Regions from separate parts of the Pelorhabdus sp. sgz311002 genome, predicted to be linked through region 3. Evidence: riboswitches for the same ligand, from Rfam matches in the RefSeq annotation. Region 3 holds a riboswitch; each other region holds the start of a gene.
What was found. A riboswitch is a leader RNA that binds a small molecule or an ion and turns the genes downstream of it on or off. The one in region 3 is predicted to bind cobalamin.
Positions count from the first base shown of each region.

Region 1: linked by a shared signal. The riboswitch ahead of AC0NJP_RS07115 (GNAT family N-acetyltransferase) and the one ahead of AC0NJP_RS02755 (MATE family efflux transporter) in region 3 are both predicted to bind cobalamin.
Region 2: linked by a shared signal. The riboswitch ahead of AC0NJP_RS07060 (sirohydrochlorin cobaltochelatase) and the one ahead of AC0NJP_RS02755 (MATE family efflux transporter) in region 3 are both predicted to bind cobalamin.
Region 4: linked by a shared signal. The riboswitch ahead of cobI (precorrin-2 C(20)-methyltransferase) and the one ahead of AC0NJP_RS02755 (MATE family efflux transporter) in region 3 are both predicted to bind cobalamin.

Region 1 is NZ_JBWBCL010000003.1:277,667-281,837, reverse strand. It holds gene AC0NJP_RS07130 (sodium ion-translocating decarboxylase subunit beta) at 1-1,030, shown strand, start outside; gene AC0NJP_RS07125 (OadG family transporter subunit) at 1,050-1,361, shown strand; gene AC0NJP_RS07120 (biotin/lipoyl-containing protein) at 1,403-1,801, shown strand; cobalamin riboswitch at 1,961-2,141, shown strand; gene AC0NJP_RS07115 (GNAT family N-acetyltransferase) at 2,412-2,924, shown strand; gene AC0NJP_RS07110 (hypothetical protein) at 2,956-3,981, shown strand; gene AC0NJP_RS07105 (TonB-dependent receptor) at 4,028-4,171, shown strand, end outside.
Region 2 is NZ_JBWBCL010000003.1:261,741-265,911, reverse strand. It holds gene scpA (methylmalonyl-CoA mutase) at 1-588, shown strand, start outside; gene meaB (methylmalonyl Co-A mutase-associated GTPase MeaB) at 590-1,726, shown strand; gene AC0NJP_RS07065 (DUF4198 domain-containing protein) at 1,974-2,708, shown strand; cobalamin riboswitch at 2,828-3,007, shown strand; gene AC0NJP_RS07060 (sirohydrochlorin cobaltochelatase) at 3,118-4,171, shown strand, end outside.
Region 3 is NZ_JBWBCL010000001.1:532,666-536,836, reverse strand. It holds gene nikC (nickel transporter permease) at 1-50, opposite strand, end outside; gene nikB (nickel ABC transporter permease) at 51-974, opposite strand; gene AC0NJP_RS02755 (MATE family efflux transporter) at 1,126-2,466, opposite strand; cobalamin riboswitch at 2,633-2,815, opposite strand; cobalamin riboswitch at 2,928-3,109, opposite strand; gene rpe (ribulose-phosphate 3-epimerase) at 3,315-3,968, opposite strand; gene rsgA (ribosome small subunit-dependent GTPase A) at 3,965-4,171, opposite strand, start outside.
Region 4 is NZ_JBWBCL010000008.1:90,517-94,687, forward strand. It holds gene AC0NJP_RS12715 (ABC transporter substrate-binding protein) at 1-188, opposite strand, end outside; gene cobI (precorrin-2 C(20)-methyltransferase) at 232-933, opposite strand; cobalamin riboswitch at 1,093-1,273, opposite strand; gene AC0NJP_RS12725 (YecA family protein) at 1,396-2,619, opposite strand; gene AC0NJP_RS12730 (hypothetical protein) at 2,835-3,773, shown strand; gene AC0NJP_RS12735 (TetR-like C-terminal domain-containing protein) at 3,910-4,171, shown strand, end outside.

The DNA of each region.
Region 1 (4,171 bases), on a different contig from region 3:
TTTCGTTTTCTTAGCAATTGTGAAAAAATACGAACCATTACTCTTAATCGGTATCGGCTTTGCTTGTATCGTAACAAACGCTCCAGGATCTGGGTTAGCGGACCCAGGCGGATTATTCTGGTATGCTTACCAAGGTGTTGCTCTTATTATTATTCCTCCATTGATTTTCCTTGGCGTTGGCGCAATGACTGACTTTGGACCGATGATTTCGAATCCAAGTGTTATTATTTTGGGAGCTGCAGCTCATTTAGGTATCTTTATTGCATTAATTGGCGCTAAAATGCTGGGCTTCTCCTTGGCAGAAGCTGGTGCAATCGGTATTATCGGCGGCGCTGACGGCCCAATGGCTATCTTCGTTACGATGAAACTTGCTCCGCATTTGTTACCACAGATTTCCGTAGCAGCTTATTCCTACATGGCGCTGATGCCACTTATTCAGCCGCCAATCATGAAACTCTTCACAACGAAAAAAGAACGTATGGTTATCATGACGCAGGTTCGTCCTGTAAGCCGTTTAGAAAAAATCGTATTCCCAATGGTAATCGCGGTTATTGTTGACTTGTTACTCCCTCCAGTTGCTCCGCTCATTACGATGCTAATGCTTGGCAATTTGCTTCGTGAATGCGGCGTGGTTGATCGTTTGGCTCAAACAGCAGCAAATGATTTGATCAATATCATCATTATTACGTTGACGGTTGCTATCGGTTCCACCATGAATGCTGATACTTTCTTGACTTTCGAAACGATTGAAATTATCGTTCTTGGTTTGATTGCTTTTGCTGGCGGTACTTTCTCCGGTATTATTGGCGGACGTATCATGTACAGAGTTTCCGGCGGCAAAATCAATCCGTTGATCGGTTCAGCTGGTATTGCTTCGGTACCTATCGCAGCGCGTGTTGCTCACGTAGTTGCTTTAAAAGAAAATCCATACAACTTCTTGATTATGCATGCTATGGGACCAAACCTTGCTGGTGTATTTGGTACGGCTATTTCCGGTGGTATCATGCTGGCGCTCCTAGGCGTTCACTAATTAAAGGAGGAAATACCTCATGTTGACATTTTTTATAGCCTTGATTGTGATTCTTATCGTTTGCTATATTTGGAAAGTAACATCAGAAGCGCAAGAAAAAAAGGAAGAGCAGAATCAGCCGACTACTCCTGCAGCTATGGCGGCAACGCCTGCAACTCCAGCAGTTGCTACGGCTTCTGTACAGCAAGAAGATGATAGTGAGCTGGTTGCCGTGATTACGGCAGCGATTGCCGCTATTTCTGGTAGCGCTTCTGTAACTATCGTAAGTATTCGGCGTGGCAGCGATGCGTGGGTAACCGCTGGCCGCCAGGATGTTATGAACGGTTTTTGAGCAGTAAACAATGATTGTATGACACCAAAGGGGGATTTATCATGAAAAACTATTCAATTACAGTAAATGGTCAGACCTATGAAGTTGCTGTAGAAGAAATCGGCGGCGTGGCAGCACCTGCCGCTCCTAAAGCAGCAGCTCCTGTAGCAGCACCGAAAGCAGCTCCTGCTCCTGTAGCAGCAGCTCCTGCACCAGCACCGAAAGCAGCTCCAAAGGCTGGCGGCCCTGGCACGAAAGTTGCTTCGCCTATGCCTGGTAAAATTATTAGTGTTAAAGTCAATGTTGGCGATGCTGTAAAAAATGGTCAGGAACTGATCGTTATGGAAGCTATGAAAATGCATAATCCTGTTCTTTCCAGCGCTGATGGCGTGGTAAAAGAAATTCTAGTCAAAGCTGGCGATCCTGTACAGGCTGGTACTCCGCTTGTTGTAGTCGGCTAAGCATATAATATAGGCAAAAGAAACAGGCTAGGTTCTGCGGAATCTAGCCTGTTTTGCGATAGTTTCCTCTAGTAATAAAAAGGACGCTGTGCCTATTTTTATCAATTTGACAAAAATGGGTAATGTTGTTATTATAAAATAAAGAATTTATTAATTAATTAAATAATTTTTAGGATAGGTGCCGCAAGGCTTAATAGGGAAGACCGGTGAAATACCGGCGCGGTCCCGCCACTGTAATGGGGAGCAATCTCAAGATATGCCACTGGAACATATTGTTCTGGGAAGGTTTGAGGGCGCGATGATCCAGAGCCAGGAGAACTGCCTGTTCAATAATCACCATTTTTACCTACGAACGATAGGGAGGGGATTTTGCTACAATAACTTAGCTTCTTTTTTTGCTATGGCTATGACTTGAGCGCTTACACTTCCTAATCTCATTAGGAAGTGTTTTATTTTTTCTCACCCACGAGTGATGGGGAGGTGATTGCGCTCTGTTCTTGCCCTAAGCAGTATAGAGGATTTTGCGCTAGCTCCTGCCCTTTTGGCAGGAGCTTTTTTATTGCGGCGGCATGAGTATATTAAACAATTTAGTACAGGGGGAGTTTAAAGGGTGGAAGAAAAGCAAATTTTAGTACGACCAGTTTTAGCGGAAGAAATTTTAAAGGTACAGAGCTTTTTGGAAAGTCAGCTAGTAGAACTGTTTTGTCATAAGGGGAAACGTGTAAATATGACTGATGTAGCAGCTTTGCAGCGCACTTATATTCAACCTGAAGATTGTAATTTATGGGGAGCTTTTTTGTCGACAGGAGAATTGATTGGCACCGGGGCTGCGTGTAGGTATAATGATCGAATTGCCTTATTGAAAAATTTGTATCATTTACCGACAACTGCTGAGTTTGGTCGTTGCTATGTATCACAAAATTTTCGACGCCAAGGGATTGGTGCGCAATTGGTACAGACTATGTCATCTTTTGCAAGTGACCAAAACTATACAAAAGTTTACCTTCATACACATCATTTTTTGCCAGGCGGTTTTGCTTTTTGGAAAAAACAGGGGTTCAAGATTATCTTAGAAGAAGATGGGCCTGAACAGATTGTACATATGGAAAAAGGATTGGCATAATCTTGAAATGATACTTGAGGAGGATTTTCGTTTGAAGCAAAAGATATTAGGAATTACAACTTTCACTTTATTATTGGCTATGAACCAAGCGGCGGCTGCTGCCCAACCAGATGGTGTGCAATTTGACGGAAGTCTAGTGGTGCATGCTCGTTCTCAGCATGATGAAAATCCAGGGAATCGGAGTCGCACTGGCATAAAAACAACTTTGACCTTAAATGCGACTCTTCCGGTTGCAGAAAATGTATCGGCCTATACACGGTTTACTTATCAGAGATTAAATAATAATTATGGCGTCTTTTCAGCTGACTATTTTTGCAATACGAAGCAAGAGAATAGTGCTTTAGATGCTTTCGGTATCAAATATCAAAATGCTGGTTATAAATATGTGCTCGGGTTGCAAGGCCTTACTTTAGGAGGCGGTCTTGTTTATGACAATACGTATATTGGCCGTCATGCTTTACCTTATGCTATGTCTGTTTCGAAACAAGTTGGTGCAGTGAATCTGAATTTTATTGGTGCAAAGACGAACTATCAAGGCAATCTTTCGAATGATAAATTTTATGTATTGCAAGGAACCTATGCGCCAGATGAACAATCTTCTCTTGGGGTGATGTTGGCAAGAACTTCCTATGGGAGTGATACGCGATCACGCTATGCTTTCGCAGATAGTACGGTTAATTATGTGAGCGTTTATGGCAGTAGAGCTGTGAATGATAAAGTGGGAATTTCGGCAGAACTTTTAAAATCAAGTGCTAAGGCTGAAAATCAGGCAATGCAAATGTCCTTAAAATACACAGTTGATACTAAAAATACCTTGACTGCCAGCTATTATTACGTGGAAGATCAGGCGGTTATGACGGATTATAATGCTACAGAAATGAGCGCCTATCCTAATAGCAATGCCCAGGGTTATTCGATTGCCTGGATTCATAAATTCGATAAGAATATTTCGCTGAAGATTGGCGATTATGATTATAAAAAAATTAAAGCGGTGAATCATTCCGGGGCGTCTACTGACAGAAACCGCTTTACGACTACGTTAACCGTAAAATTTTAAAGTGGGGGTCTTGGCTAAAATATCATTATGAAGGAGTAATGAAAAAATGAAGTGCGCTAAAACAAGTATGGGCCTTATGTTATTGACATCATTGACGATAGGGGGTATCGTGCAAGCCGCACCGACTGAAGAATTTATGTTAGACGATGTGACTGTTACAGCTACTCGTATTACAGAAAAAGTGAAAAAT
Region 2 (4,171 bases), on a different contig from region 3:
GTAGAAGCAGCGAGAGCTAGAGCCAGTCTAGGCGAAATTTCCGCCGCTGTAGAAAAAGTATCGGGACGTCATAAAGCGATTATTCGTTCGATTTCCGGCGTATATAGCAGTGAATTTGACGATAATGATATAATTCGGGAAGTTCGTGAGTTGACTGATGAATTTGAAGACAAAGAAGGACGGCGGCCGCGTATCATGATTGCTAAGATGGGGCAGGACGGCCATGACCGAGGCGCCAAAGTGATTGCTACTGCTTTTGCGGATATGGGCTTTGACGTGGATATCGGACCTTTGTTCCAAACACCGGAAGAAACGGCTCAGGATGCTGTTGATAATGATGTTCATGTAGTCGGTTTTAGTTCATTGGCAGCGGGCCATAAGACGTTATTACCGCAGCTAGTAGAAGAATTAAAACAACGCGGTCGCGATGATATTATGGTTGTGATCGGTGGTGTAATTCCCGCTCAGGATTATGAATTTTTACGCCAGCACGGCGCTGCTGCTATCTTTGGACCAGGTACTGTTATCCCCGTTGCTGCTAAGAAGATTCTTGAGGCGTTGCTTCAACAATTGTCAGAGGTTAGCTGAGATGAGCTATTCAACGCATAAGCCGGAATGGGCGCCGGAAACGAAAAACAGCGCCTTTGCTTGTCAAGTTATGTCTGGCGTGGAAGGCGGTCATGACGGCATGACTGATAAGGATACGCCGCCACCGCGACAAACTCTAGTACGGAAACGGAAAAGTTTATCGCCTGATGAATATGTACGGGGCGTTTTGGCTGGAGATCGCATGATTTTAGCCAGAGCGATTACGCTAGTCGAAAGCAATGCGGTAGCTCATATGGAAACAGCTCAGCAAGTTTTAAAAGCTGTGCTGCCTTATACGGGAAAGTCTTTGCGGGTTGGCATTACCGGAGTTCCCGGCGCCGGGAAAAGTACGTTTATTGAAGCGCTTGGGAACCAACTGTGCGAGAAAAATCATAAGGTAGCTGTACTAGCCGTTGATCCAAGCAGCAGTATTACGAAAGGAAGTATTTTAGGCGATAAGACGCGCATGGAAACTTTATCGCGCAATTCACGGGCCTTTATTCGACCGTCGCCTGCTGGCGGGACTTTAGGCGGCGTAGCCCGCAAAAGCAGAGAAACGCTACTATTATGTGAAGCAGCTGGTTATGACGTGATTTTAGTGGAAACAGTCGGCGTGGGGCAAAGTGAGACAACAGTACGTTCGATGGTTGACTTTTTTCTTCTCGTCGTACTTACCGGCGCTGGCGACGAACTGCAAGGTATGAAAAAAGGCGTGATGGAGCTTGCCGATGCGATTTTAGTTAACAAGGCTGATGGTGATAACAAGCAGCGAGCGATGATTGCAAAAGAAGATTACGAACGAATGCTATACTATCTTAGACAGGCCACAGTGGGTTGGCAGACGCATGCCTATAGTTGTTCGTCTGTTGCAGGTACTGGTATTAGCGATTTTTGGGATGTCGTGAAAAAGTTTGAAGGGCTTACGAAAGAGTCAGGCGTTTTCGAACAGCGGCGTCAGCAACAGATTTTGTCATGGGTCTATAGCATGATCGATGAACATTTACACAATCTGTTTTTCCAAAATCCTCAAGTTGTACGTTGTCGGGACAAAGTCGAGCAAGCTGTTGTCAACGGTCAAATTTCGGCAACAATGGCTGTGCAAACTTTAATTGAAGCCTTTGCGCAAAGGAAAGTATAGTTTAAGTTGAAGATTGATACCTATATTTACTGTTCGACTGTGAGTGATGGGGAGAGGATTATGAAAGCGATCAAATTGGCAAGAACGATGCATCTTTCTCGGTAAATGCCTAGCCGACTTCTTTTATGATAGAACTCTCCCTGTCTAATTCTTTAGAAAGAGATTTCTTATTGATTTATTTTGGGAGATTTAATTGTTGGTTTTGTAGTCAGTTTTTCTCTTGTGAAATTTTTATGAGGTGATAGATATGAAAAAAAATAAATTTTTGGTTTGGGCAGCTTGTGCATGTTTACTTGCAGCTTCTTATGGCAGTGTGGCTTCAGCGCATGGTGTTTGGATTGGTGAACGTTTAGATCAAAAACAATTAATATTAGGAGAAGGTCCTGGCGATAATGCTTATAATCCAAACAATGTACAATCTGTGCAAGGATATACTGATACATTTCAAAAAACAACAGCGAAAGTAGTCGATGCTAAAAATCATGTTATTGTAGTTCCTAGTGATGATACAGCAGTTATCAGCGTAAATTTTGATTATGGATATTGGACAAAGGGGCAAGATGGTAAAGTGCATAATGCACCAATTTATCAAGTACCAGGAGCTGAGAAAGGCACACATGCTATCAAATATAATGTAACATATCTTCATGGAGTAAAGAATGTACAGGCCGTTCCAGATGTTCCATTGCAAATTATTCCGCAGGTTGATCCAACTACACTGCATAAAGGAGATGACTTGACAGTACTTGTCGTTAAAGATGGCAGACCTCTCGTCAATACAGAAATTATTCCAGATGTCATCAATAACCTTACTTATACAGTAAAAACAGATAGTGAAGGCAAAGCAACAATGAAAGTAGCGAATAATGGTGTGAATGTAGTTGGGGTTGAAATTGCTTTTCCAATTCCTGATAAAAATAATATGGCGACTCAAAATAAATATTTTTCTAGCTTAACTTTTACACTTTATCCCGAAGAATGATTTTTTAAAAATGAATATTCCTTATTTAATAGTAAAAACATGATTATAATTAATTGAATATTACGATTTGACAAAATAACTTTAAAGTGTTATTGTAAGTACGTGGAAATCAGAACAAACTGAATATCGATAGAATAGGTGCCGTAAGGCTTAATAGGGAAGTCCGGTGAAATACCGGCGCGGTCCCGCCACTGTAATGGGGAGCAAACTCAAGAAATGCCACTGGAACGAACGTTTTGGGAAGGTTTGAGCGAGCAATGATCCAGAGCCAGGAGAACTGCCTGTTTAATAATCACCATTTTTACCTACGAGCGATGGGGAGGGGATTGTAGCAGGTCTCTTGGCTGTTTACAAGCTGAGAATTGAACGTTTACTACTTCCTAATTCATTTAGGAAGTTTTTTTATTTTATGCAATTTTATATTTTAGGAGGAGTATTTGTGAAAAATTGGAAAAAAATGCTTGCGATCTCTTTGGCCTGTGCAACCTTTATGGGGGTAAATGCTGCCCCCACTTATGCTGCCTATGAACTAAATCCAGAAGTGAAGACGGCAACACCGGCGCTAAAACATGCGGCTCAAATTGGTGTAAATGTAGCGGAAAATCCGGCTATGCAGAATCTCGAAAATAAAGATGCAATTGTGGTGATGAGTTTTGGTACTACCTATGAAGAATCACGTAAGCTTACGATTGAACAAACTGTAGCTGATATTCAAGCGGCTCATCCTGGACAAAAGGTTGTTTTGGCTTTTACTTCTCACATTATTATTGATCGAATTCAGCAAAAAGAAGGCATCAAAATTCCTACTCCGGAAGAAGCTTTAGCCGAGCTGAAAGCGGAAGGCTATACTCGAGTTGCTCTTACTTCACTCGATGTAATTCCTGGCATGGAATATGCTTACGACAAAGCCATTTTTGATATTTATAAGAATCAGTTTAAGAAAATGACTCTGGGGACTTCTTTGATTTATTGGATGGGACAAGAAAAACAGCGTGATGATGTTACCGATGCGTTAAAAGCGATTCAAACTGAGTTTCCTAAGACAGGTAAAAATGATGCCATTTTATTGATGTATCATGGTACGCCTCACCCGGCTAACGCCTATTATTCAGTAATCCAAGCTCGTTTACAAGATATGGGACTCAATAATGTTTATACTTATACGGTAGAAGGCTGGCCTAATCTGGAAACCGTTATTCCTAAGTTGAAAGCAAATGGAGTCAAAAATGTTACATTGATTCCGATGATGATGGTTGCTGGGGATCATGCGAACAACGATATGGCTGGCGATGAACCAGATTCCCATAAATCCATTTTAAAGAAAGAGGGTTTCTTTGTAACGACTTACATTCATGGTCTCGGTGAGAATGAAAATGTACGGAAACTCTTTGTAGATCGTGCTAATGAAGCTTGGGATGCTTTGCAAAGCGCATCACAGCCTGAAAAAAAGCATATGACGAAAA
Region 3 (4,171 bases):
AAAAACGAATACAATCCAAACAAAAATTTGTCTTTTTCCCTAAGTGACACTTAGTTCCCGCCTTTCTTCAGCCGTGGATCAAGCAAAGTATAAGAAACATCCACTAATAAATTCATTGCTGTATATAACACGGCGATCCAAAGCACAAACCCCTGTACCAGAGGATAGTCACGCATTTCAATAGCATGCACAGCCATCTTGCCAAGCCCCGGCCAGGAAAAAACCATCTCAATTACAGCCACCCCGCCCAGAAGCCACCCAATAGATAGCCCCAGCAAAGTAATGAGCGGTAAGCAGGCATTCGGCAGCACATGCCGCCAAATAATTTTTTTCAGAGGAAGTCCTCTAGTCTTTGCACCAATGATATAATCTTGCCCTAGTTCCTCTAGTACGGCAGTCCGCACCTGCCGCGTATATTTTGCAGACATGGCAATCGCTAGGGTAAACGCGGGCAATACGATTCGGTCCAAAGACACTACACCGCCAGCAATAGGAAACAGCCGTAGTTTCAGGCCAAAAATATACAATAAAATAAGTCCTACCCAAAAACTCGGCATGGACACGCCCACAAAAGAAAAACCGCGAATCAAATAATCTACGGCGCGATTTCTATATACAGCGGAAAGAATACCGCAAGGCACTGAAATAAGTAGCATCATAACAAGAGCTGAACCTGCTAGCGCCAATGTACCAGGCAAACATTGCCAGAGCCGCTCAGCTACAGGCATTTTTGCCGAATAGGACATGCCCATATCGCCTTGTAAGACACCAGTAACCCAGAGAAAATACTGAACATGAAATGGTTGATCGAGACCTAACTGAGCCCTTGTCTCCGCAATTGTTTCTTCCGACACAATGGTATCTCCTACCTCTAGCAGCATAGCTACTGGATCCCCTGGTGAAAGATACATTAGGCAAAATGTCAGAAAGCTTACGCCAATAAGGGTAATGCCCATTTGCAGCAAACGCTGCATAAATTGTTTTTTAGTCAAGACACCCGCTCCTTTGTTTTAGCTATATTGTTATTTGGGAACAACGCTTCTTTTTATTAACGCTTCTTTTTATTAACGCTTCTTTTTATTAACGCTTCTTTTTATTAACGCTTCTTTTTATTAACGCTTCTTTTTATTTTTCTGCAATGACTGCAACTTTTTTGTTAAGCCCTGGTAAATAGATCCAAAGAAATATCGATCTTCCCAGGCTGAATACCGTAAAGGCCAACCATATGCCATGGTTTCCTAAGAATGGTTCTCCTAATAAAAAAACAATGAGACAGCCCAATAGCGAATAGAGCATAGAATTCCTGATAGGAGTCGACAATGTTGCGCCTGCAAAAATGCCATAAAGCTGCAGCCCCCAAACAGCGCTCAAAGGAAATAGACCGACCCAATATATATACAGGTCAGCTAGTTGCTTCACTTCACTAAGATTAGTAAAAAGTCCAATCACCGCGTTTTTAAATAAACAAACCCCGCCAAACAAAAGAAATGCCGTAACCCAGCCCCAAAATGCAGTTAATTGGACTGTACTTTTGTACAACTTACCATCTTTTCCTCCTATGGCTTTCCCCACTAATATTGTAGCGGTATTGCCGATCCCGCCGAGCAAATTGGCCATAACAAAATGAATTTGCATCAATACAGCATTAGCCGCTAGTACAACCTCCCCATATCGCATGCCGTATATAGCCATCAGATTATATACTGACAAGAGGCATACTGTTCGTATAAATAAATCCCTATTGACCTTCATCATGGCGGTGAACGCCGCTATATTACAGAATATCGCCAAGGAAATCCCGGTAATTGACACTTCTTTGATATGGTAAATCAAAACAAGCCCTAGGACCGTAGCCGCTATTTCCGAAATGAGGGTTGCTGTTGCCACACCATCGGCAGCCATGCCCCCTATCCGAACAAACAGTAATACCAGTAAAATATTCAAGATGTTCATGAAGATCTGTAAACACAGGGACAGTTTGACTTTAGACATGCCTGCTAGCCAGCCATTCATTACATAGCCAGTCAATACAAAAGGCGCTCCCCAAATTCGAATATCATAATAGGTTTCTGCTAATGTCCTGACAGCATCACTCGGTGTCACTAGCATAAAAGCGGCAATTTTGATTGGATACTGCAAGACTACAAGCAGTACGCCCAAAATAAAAGCAATCGCCATAGGCCGCAACAGCGCAGAGGTAATAGTCTTTTTATCTCCTGTCCCACTAGCCTGCGCACTAAACCCAGAAGTACTAATCCTAAGAAAACCAAGCAGCCAATACATAGTATTGAAAATCAAAGTAGCAATTGCTACGCCGCCAATATAAGCCGCCTGAGGGAATCGCCCCATGACAGCCGTATCGACTACGCCAAGGAGTGGTGTTGAAATGGAAGAAATAATCAATGGAACAGCCAAGCTGAGAAATTTTTTATTATCACTACTCATTGCTGCAGCAAAAATGGTCACGATACCTCCATAATATTTTCATAATTTACACAAGAGACTGTACATTTGGTAAAACACACAAAAAAATCTCCTGACGTAAAGTCAAGAGATTTGAAAAATAATTAAAATGTTTGCTAAAAAGCATCTGTCAATTATCCAAATCCCCTCCCCGTCGCTCGCAGGTATAGCGGTGATTATAAAATAGGCAGTTCTCCTGGCTCTAGATCATAGTTTATCCAAACCTTCCCAAGACGTTTGTCTCAGTGGTATTTTTTTGGACTCACTCCCTATTACAGTGGCGGGACCGCGCCGGTACTTCACCGGACTTCCCTATTAAGCCCTTGCGGGCACCTACTTTGACATATTTAATTAACCCCTGCTCGGAAATACTAAAAAACCTCCCTGCATAAAACAGGGAGGTTTGGCATCACAAGATAAATTATTCTCATTTAATCCCCTCCCCATCGCTCGTGGGTAAAAAAACGGTGACTGACAGATAGGCAGTTCTCCTGGCTCTAGATCATAGTTTATCCAAACCTTCCCAAGACGTTTGCCTCAGTGGTATTTTTTGGACTCACTCCCTATTACAGTGGCGGGACCGCGCCGGTACTTCACCGGACTTCCCTATTAAGCCCTTGCGGGCACCTATCCCAAACTATGCAATTTTCATTATACATCATTTTACATTTCATAATTAGTATACCATTTATCACAATATATGTCAAACCTTTCAAAATATTGCGTGTTTAATTTATAATAGTATCAAGATAAACTCAAAAACAAAAACGCTTAAATCCTTTACATTCCAAGGGATTTAAGCGTTTTTCATTTTATAAATAGTAAACAGGAACATATCACCGTTAAGAAATTTAGCAGCCTTTTAAAGCGCGAATCACTGCTGCTTGATCTTTCGCGGAAAAAACAGCTGATCCAGCGACTAAAACCGTAGCGCCTGCTGCAGTAACAATATTGGCATTAGCAGGGCTGATGCCACCATCGACTTCAATTTCCGTTTTGAGATCCCGCTCTTCAATCATGCGGCGCAAACGTGCAATCTTATCGGTTACTGCTGGAATAAAGGCCTGACCGCCAAAACCAGGATTTACACTCATTAATAATACCATATCAATATCTGGCAAAACCTCTTCAATCAGGGAAAGCGGCGTTGCCGGGTTCAGCGAAACACCTGTTTTCATATTTTCTTTATGGATTTCCTGTAAGAGCTTATGAAGATGCACTGTCGCTTCGGCATGAACTGTTAGAATATCGGCGCCAGCTTTCGCAAAAGGAATTACATATTCCTCAGGCTTTTCTACCATCAAATGCACATCAAAAGGCAGCTTAGTAAAAGAACGAATAGCAGCCACAACAGGCACCCCAAAGGTCAAATTCGGAACAAAATGACCATCCATAACATCAATGTGAATATAGTCGGCTCCCACTTCCTCCAGCTTCGCTACTTCAGCGCCAAGCTGAGAAAAATCTGCCGATAAAATTGAAGGAGCTACTTTTATTGTACTCATTTTCCATATCCCTTCTTATTAGCCTGCGCTTCATGCAGAATTGTCACATAGTTTTCATAGCGGCTCGACGAAATTCTGCCTTGAGCCACAGCTTCCTTCACTTGACACTGCGGCTCTTTATCATGAAGACAGGAACTAAATTTACATGCTTGTGGTAACTCATAAAACTCGGGAAAGCAGGTTTTCACAGTATCCTCCGGCAA
Region 4 (4,171 bases), on a different contig from region 3:
AAAGAGGTAGAAAGCACTACGACTTTTTCCGGTTTTTTCGTTAAAGTAACTGTGCGTCCGGCATTATCTTGTATGGTTAAATAATTCCCGTCTTTCCCTTGATCGGCAGATTTTTGCGCACCACAGCCGGCAAAGAAAAGTGCTGCCACGCCACAAAGGAGTGCCAGCAAAAACATATACTTTTTCATTGCAGTCTCTTCCTTTCGCTGCTCCGTTAGATGCAGGAAGCGATTAGCCCCGTCTTGCTACAATGGTTGATAAATAGTTCAGTTTATGATCATCATTCAGATCAGACAAGTTATGTACCACTTGTTCGCCGTCTAGGCCGCAGCGGCTGATCATGACAGCTTGTTTGGCCAAGCCATGACGTTTTAATTTTTCCAAAACCTGCGGGAAATTTTTATAAACTTTCATAAGCACTACATTATCGGCTGTAGCGAAAGCCTGTTCCATTTTTTCTTCTTCCATCGTGGCTGGAATAATATTCAGTACATCGTCCCCTTCGACGATAGGATAACCTAATTTGCTGCCAATGGCGCAGAAAGCCGTAATGCCAGGAATCGTTTCAATGGGATGTCCACAGTCTTTTAACAGTCTGTATACATAAATATAAGTACTGTAGAACATAGGATCGCCCAAAGTTAAAAAGACAACCGTCTTTCCTTCATCTAAATAGTTCACGATTGTTTCCTTATTACTAGCCCAGGCATCATTCAATTGAGTTTGGTCGGAAACCATAGGAAATACAAGAGTTGCAATTTCAGCCGTGTCCTTAATATAAGGTTTAGCAATTGTAAGCGCCACACTGCCTTCTTTCTTCTCCGTTTTTGGCGCAATAATAATATCAGCCGACTTAATCAAATTAATCGCTTTTAATGTAAGAAGCTCCGGATCTCCAGGGCCTACGCCCACACCATAAAAAATACCTGCCATTGCAAAAACCTCCATAAATTAAAAATAGGTCATAAAAAAACCTTTCTTAAAGCAAGAAAGGTCTTATTTCAAAAGAGCGCTGAAATCAAAAATCCTGGCTTTTGGCCAGGAAAAAAAGATCGAACTCTTTAATCCCCTCCCCATCGCTCGTGGGTTAAAACGGTGATTGTTAAACAGGCAGTTCTCCTGACTCTGGATCATCGCTCATCCAAACCTTCCCAAGACAATCGTCTCAGTGGCATTTTCTGGTTTCGCTTCCCATTACAGTGGCGGGACCGCGCCGGCCTTGCACCGGACTTCCCTATTAAGCCCTATGGGCACCTATTTCAATCTTATGCAATTATGAAATAACAGTTAATGTAACTTATTTATATCACTTGTTTGCAAAAAAGTCAAACAAATCCGACTAGAACTACAAGTATGCCCAGCTCTCTATAAATAGAAAAGCTGGGCTTTTTGCAGCTATTTGCCGCAGCACTTTTTGTATTTTTTCCCGCTATTACAAGGGCAAGGATCATTGCGACCGATCTTGACTGGCACCGCCTCATTTACGTTGCTCAGTTCCTGACAAGGCTGCAATTTCGCCGATTCATCCTCCACAAGTTCTACCGGTTTATACCCCTTCAACACCCACATGCGCGTCTGATTATGAAGCGCTGCCACATAGGGAAGTAAGGTATCTTGAAAAGAGTCACTAGGAAACTCATACCCTTTTGATAAGTAAGCTAAGAGATCGCCACTGCCTTTACTATTGTTGATAATATAAAAACAATCTTCGGCTAATGCCGCCGCCTCTTCCCGATTGAGCGAATAGCACTCTTTCATAAAGCGCAGGAAATTCTCTGAAGCAGAGTTTTTATCAACAAAACCGGGTTTACCAGCCTTCACAAATTGCTGCTTTAAAAAGGAACAGTAAGGAAGTTCAGCACGACTTTTCTGTTCTCCTAGAATATAGGCCCGATCTTTCACACGATAATCGGCATAAACCTCTTTATCAATTACAATTTGACCATAGCAAGCCGCAGCTTCAGCAATGACCGCCAAATAACGGGAAATATCCTGCGTTGCAACAATCCCTTTTTCCTGCACGAGCGCTACAAGCTGATCTTTTTCCAACAAGCCATAATAATAAAGTAAACCCTGTGTAGCATAAATCCACTCAGTATTTTGCCTGATCATTTCATAAAGCTTGCCTTCATTTAAAGCCTGAAAAGCCTGCTTCACACCAGTAGGCATCCAAAAAATCGTCTTCTCATCACAAGTACCAGTGCCTAAAAAGCCATAGCTTTTAAAATATCGAATAAAGTCAAGTCGTATTTTCGTGGTATAGAAGTTTACTTCTTGCGTGGCAAATCGTTTAAACCACCGCCACCGCTCTTCATCAAAAATCAGCGCCGCTGCCTCAGCAACGCCCGTAGGAATCGCCATGACAAGTAAATCGGCAAGCTCCTGTTTCTTCAAGTTGCTAGCATTCTTAACCTTTAAGTTTACCCGTATTTCCGTCAATTCATCCTTGGTCAAATACCCTAAGTAACTCGTGAGTTCTTCCGGTCCACTCACCGCGCGCCATAAACGCTCTGCTAACTTTTTCTCCTGACGCTGAGCCTCTTCTATCACCTGATGCAAGGCTTCGGCTGTTTCATCGGCTGCTTCACAGCGGATATCTTTCGAGTCTTTCTCGCTCACTTTCGTTCCTCCCATATTCATCACACAAACTACTTGGCGAATATCTTTCTCAACTCTATAGATTGTACACCATTTCACCGAGAATTGCCAAGTCATAAATAGGAAAAAAATACCAAATAATTCTCTTATTATTTTACCAGGAAAAATTACAGGACTTTTGTCGGAAAGCGCGAATAAGAAATGCCAATAATTTATTTTCTGAAAGGATGTATCGCATGGCCCATGCCGCCCTACGCCCAATGCTTCTAACCGCTTTTCTATTAGCTGCCGCCACTTCCCCAGCCGCCACCGCCCCCCTTACAATTGACGGGGAAACCACGCTAAAATATGAAACCATCCGTTATCATCGCTCTGACGTAGCTGATATCAGCGATACAGAGAGAACCTTGCGGCTAAATTTTCACCAAGCCCTTTCAGAACAAACCGAGATTTTTTTCCGCTTTGGCCATCAATCTTACGCGGGTTCTGCCACCAAAGAAAATAACAGCAGTCTAGATCAGTATGGCGTGCTTGTTAACAACAAGAATATGCTATTGAAAATTGGCAGCCAAGATACTTACTTAGGGGCTTACGGCGCGATGTTTGATAATAGCTCGAATGCTGGCTTTGGTATGTTTAAAGGAATTGATTGGCGTACAACGACAGGCCGAATTCAATATCATGCCACCTTCGGCAGATTAGACTCTGCTTTATTTTCTGATAGCGCTAGCCATACTATTTCCGGCGGCGAAATCGCCTACTTTGCTGGTTCCACCCGCTTCATGGCCAGCGCCCTTCACATTCCCCATCTGGAAAAAGCCACAACCTTTACCGGCTTTAGCGTGAATTTGCCCCTGGGAAAAGCAGAGTATTTGGCTGAATATGTCCGTTCTTCCGCCCCTGATCAAAACCAGGGAATCCTAGTAGGAATCAACTATCAGCCCACAGAATATCAGGCGATAAAAATACTTGGCGGCGAAATTCAAGATCAGGCCGTACCAGAAGGGAAAGCAAGTCTTGGCGGTTATGATAATAGTCTAAGAGGCTTTCAAATCGCCTTCATCCAAGCTTTAACGCCGCAAGATCGCCTTTCCCTAAAGTACATAGTTGCTCAAACAATTACCTTCGATATCCCCATTCGCAAAACCGAAATCGAATATACCCATACCTTCTAGCATAAACGTGCTAGAAGTTTTTTTATAAATCGCACTGAAAATTTTTATTTTTTACTATTATAATTTGACAACTAACAAAATTAGTCTTATAACTATAGTAATTAGTCTTAAATCATAAGAGAAAGCAGTGATTTACATGGGAGCCCCTGTCGGCCTTACATTTCAAATTATTATTGAAACTGCCGCTGCAATAGCGGATCATACCGGATTAGAAACAGTAACCCTAACAGCGGTAGCGGCAAAACTTGGCGTTCAAAAACCCTCTCTTTATAATCATATTGATAGTCTGGCCCATCTCAAACAAAGCCTTTCTATCTTTGCCGTAAGAGAAATGCAGAAAAAAATCAGTCAAGCTGCTATTGGCAAAGCAAAAAACGATGCCATTAAAGCAATTGCCC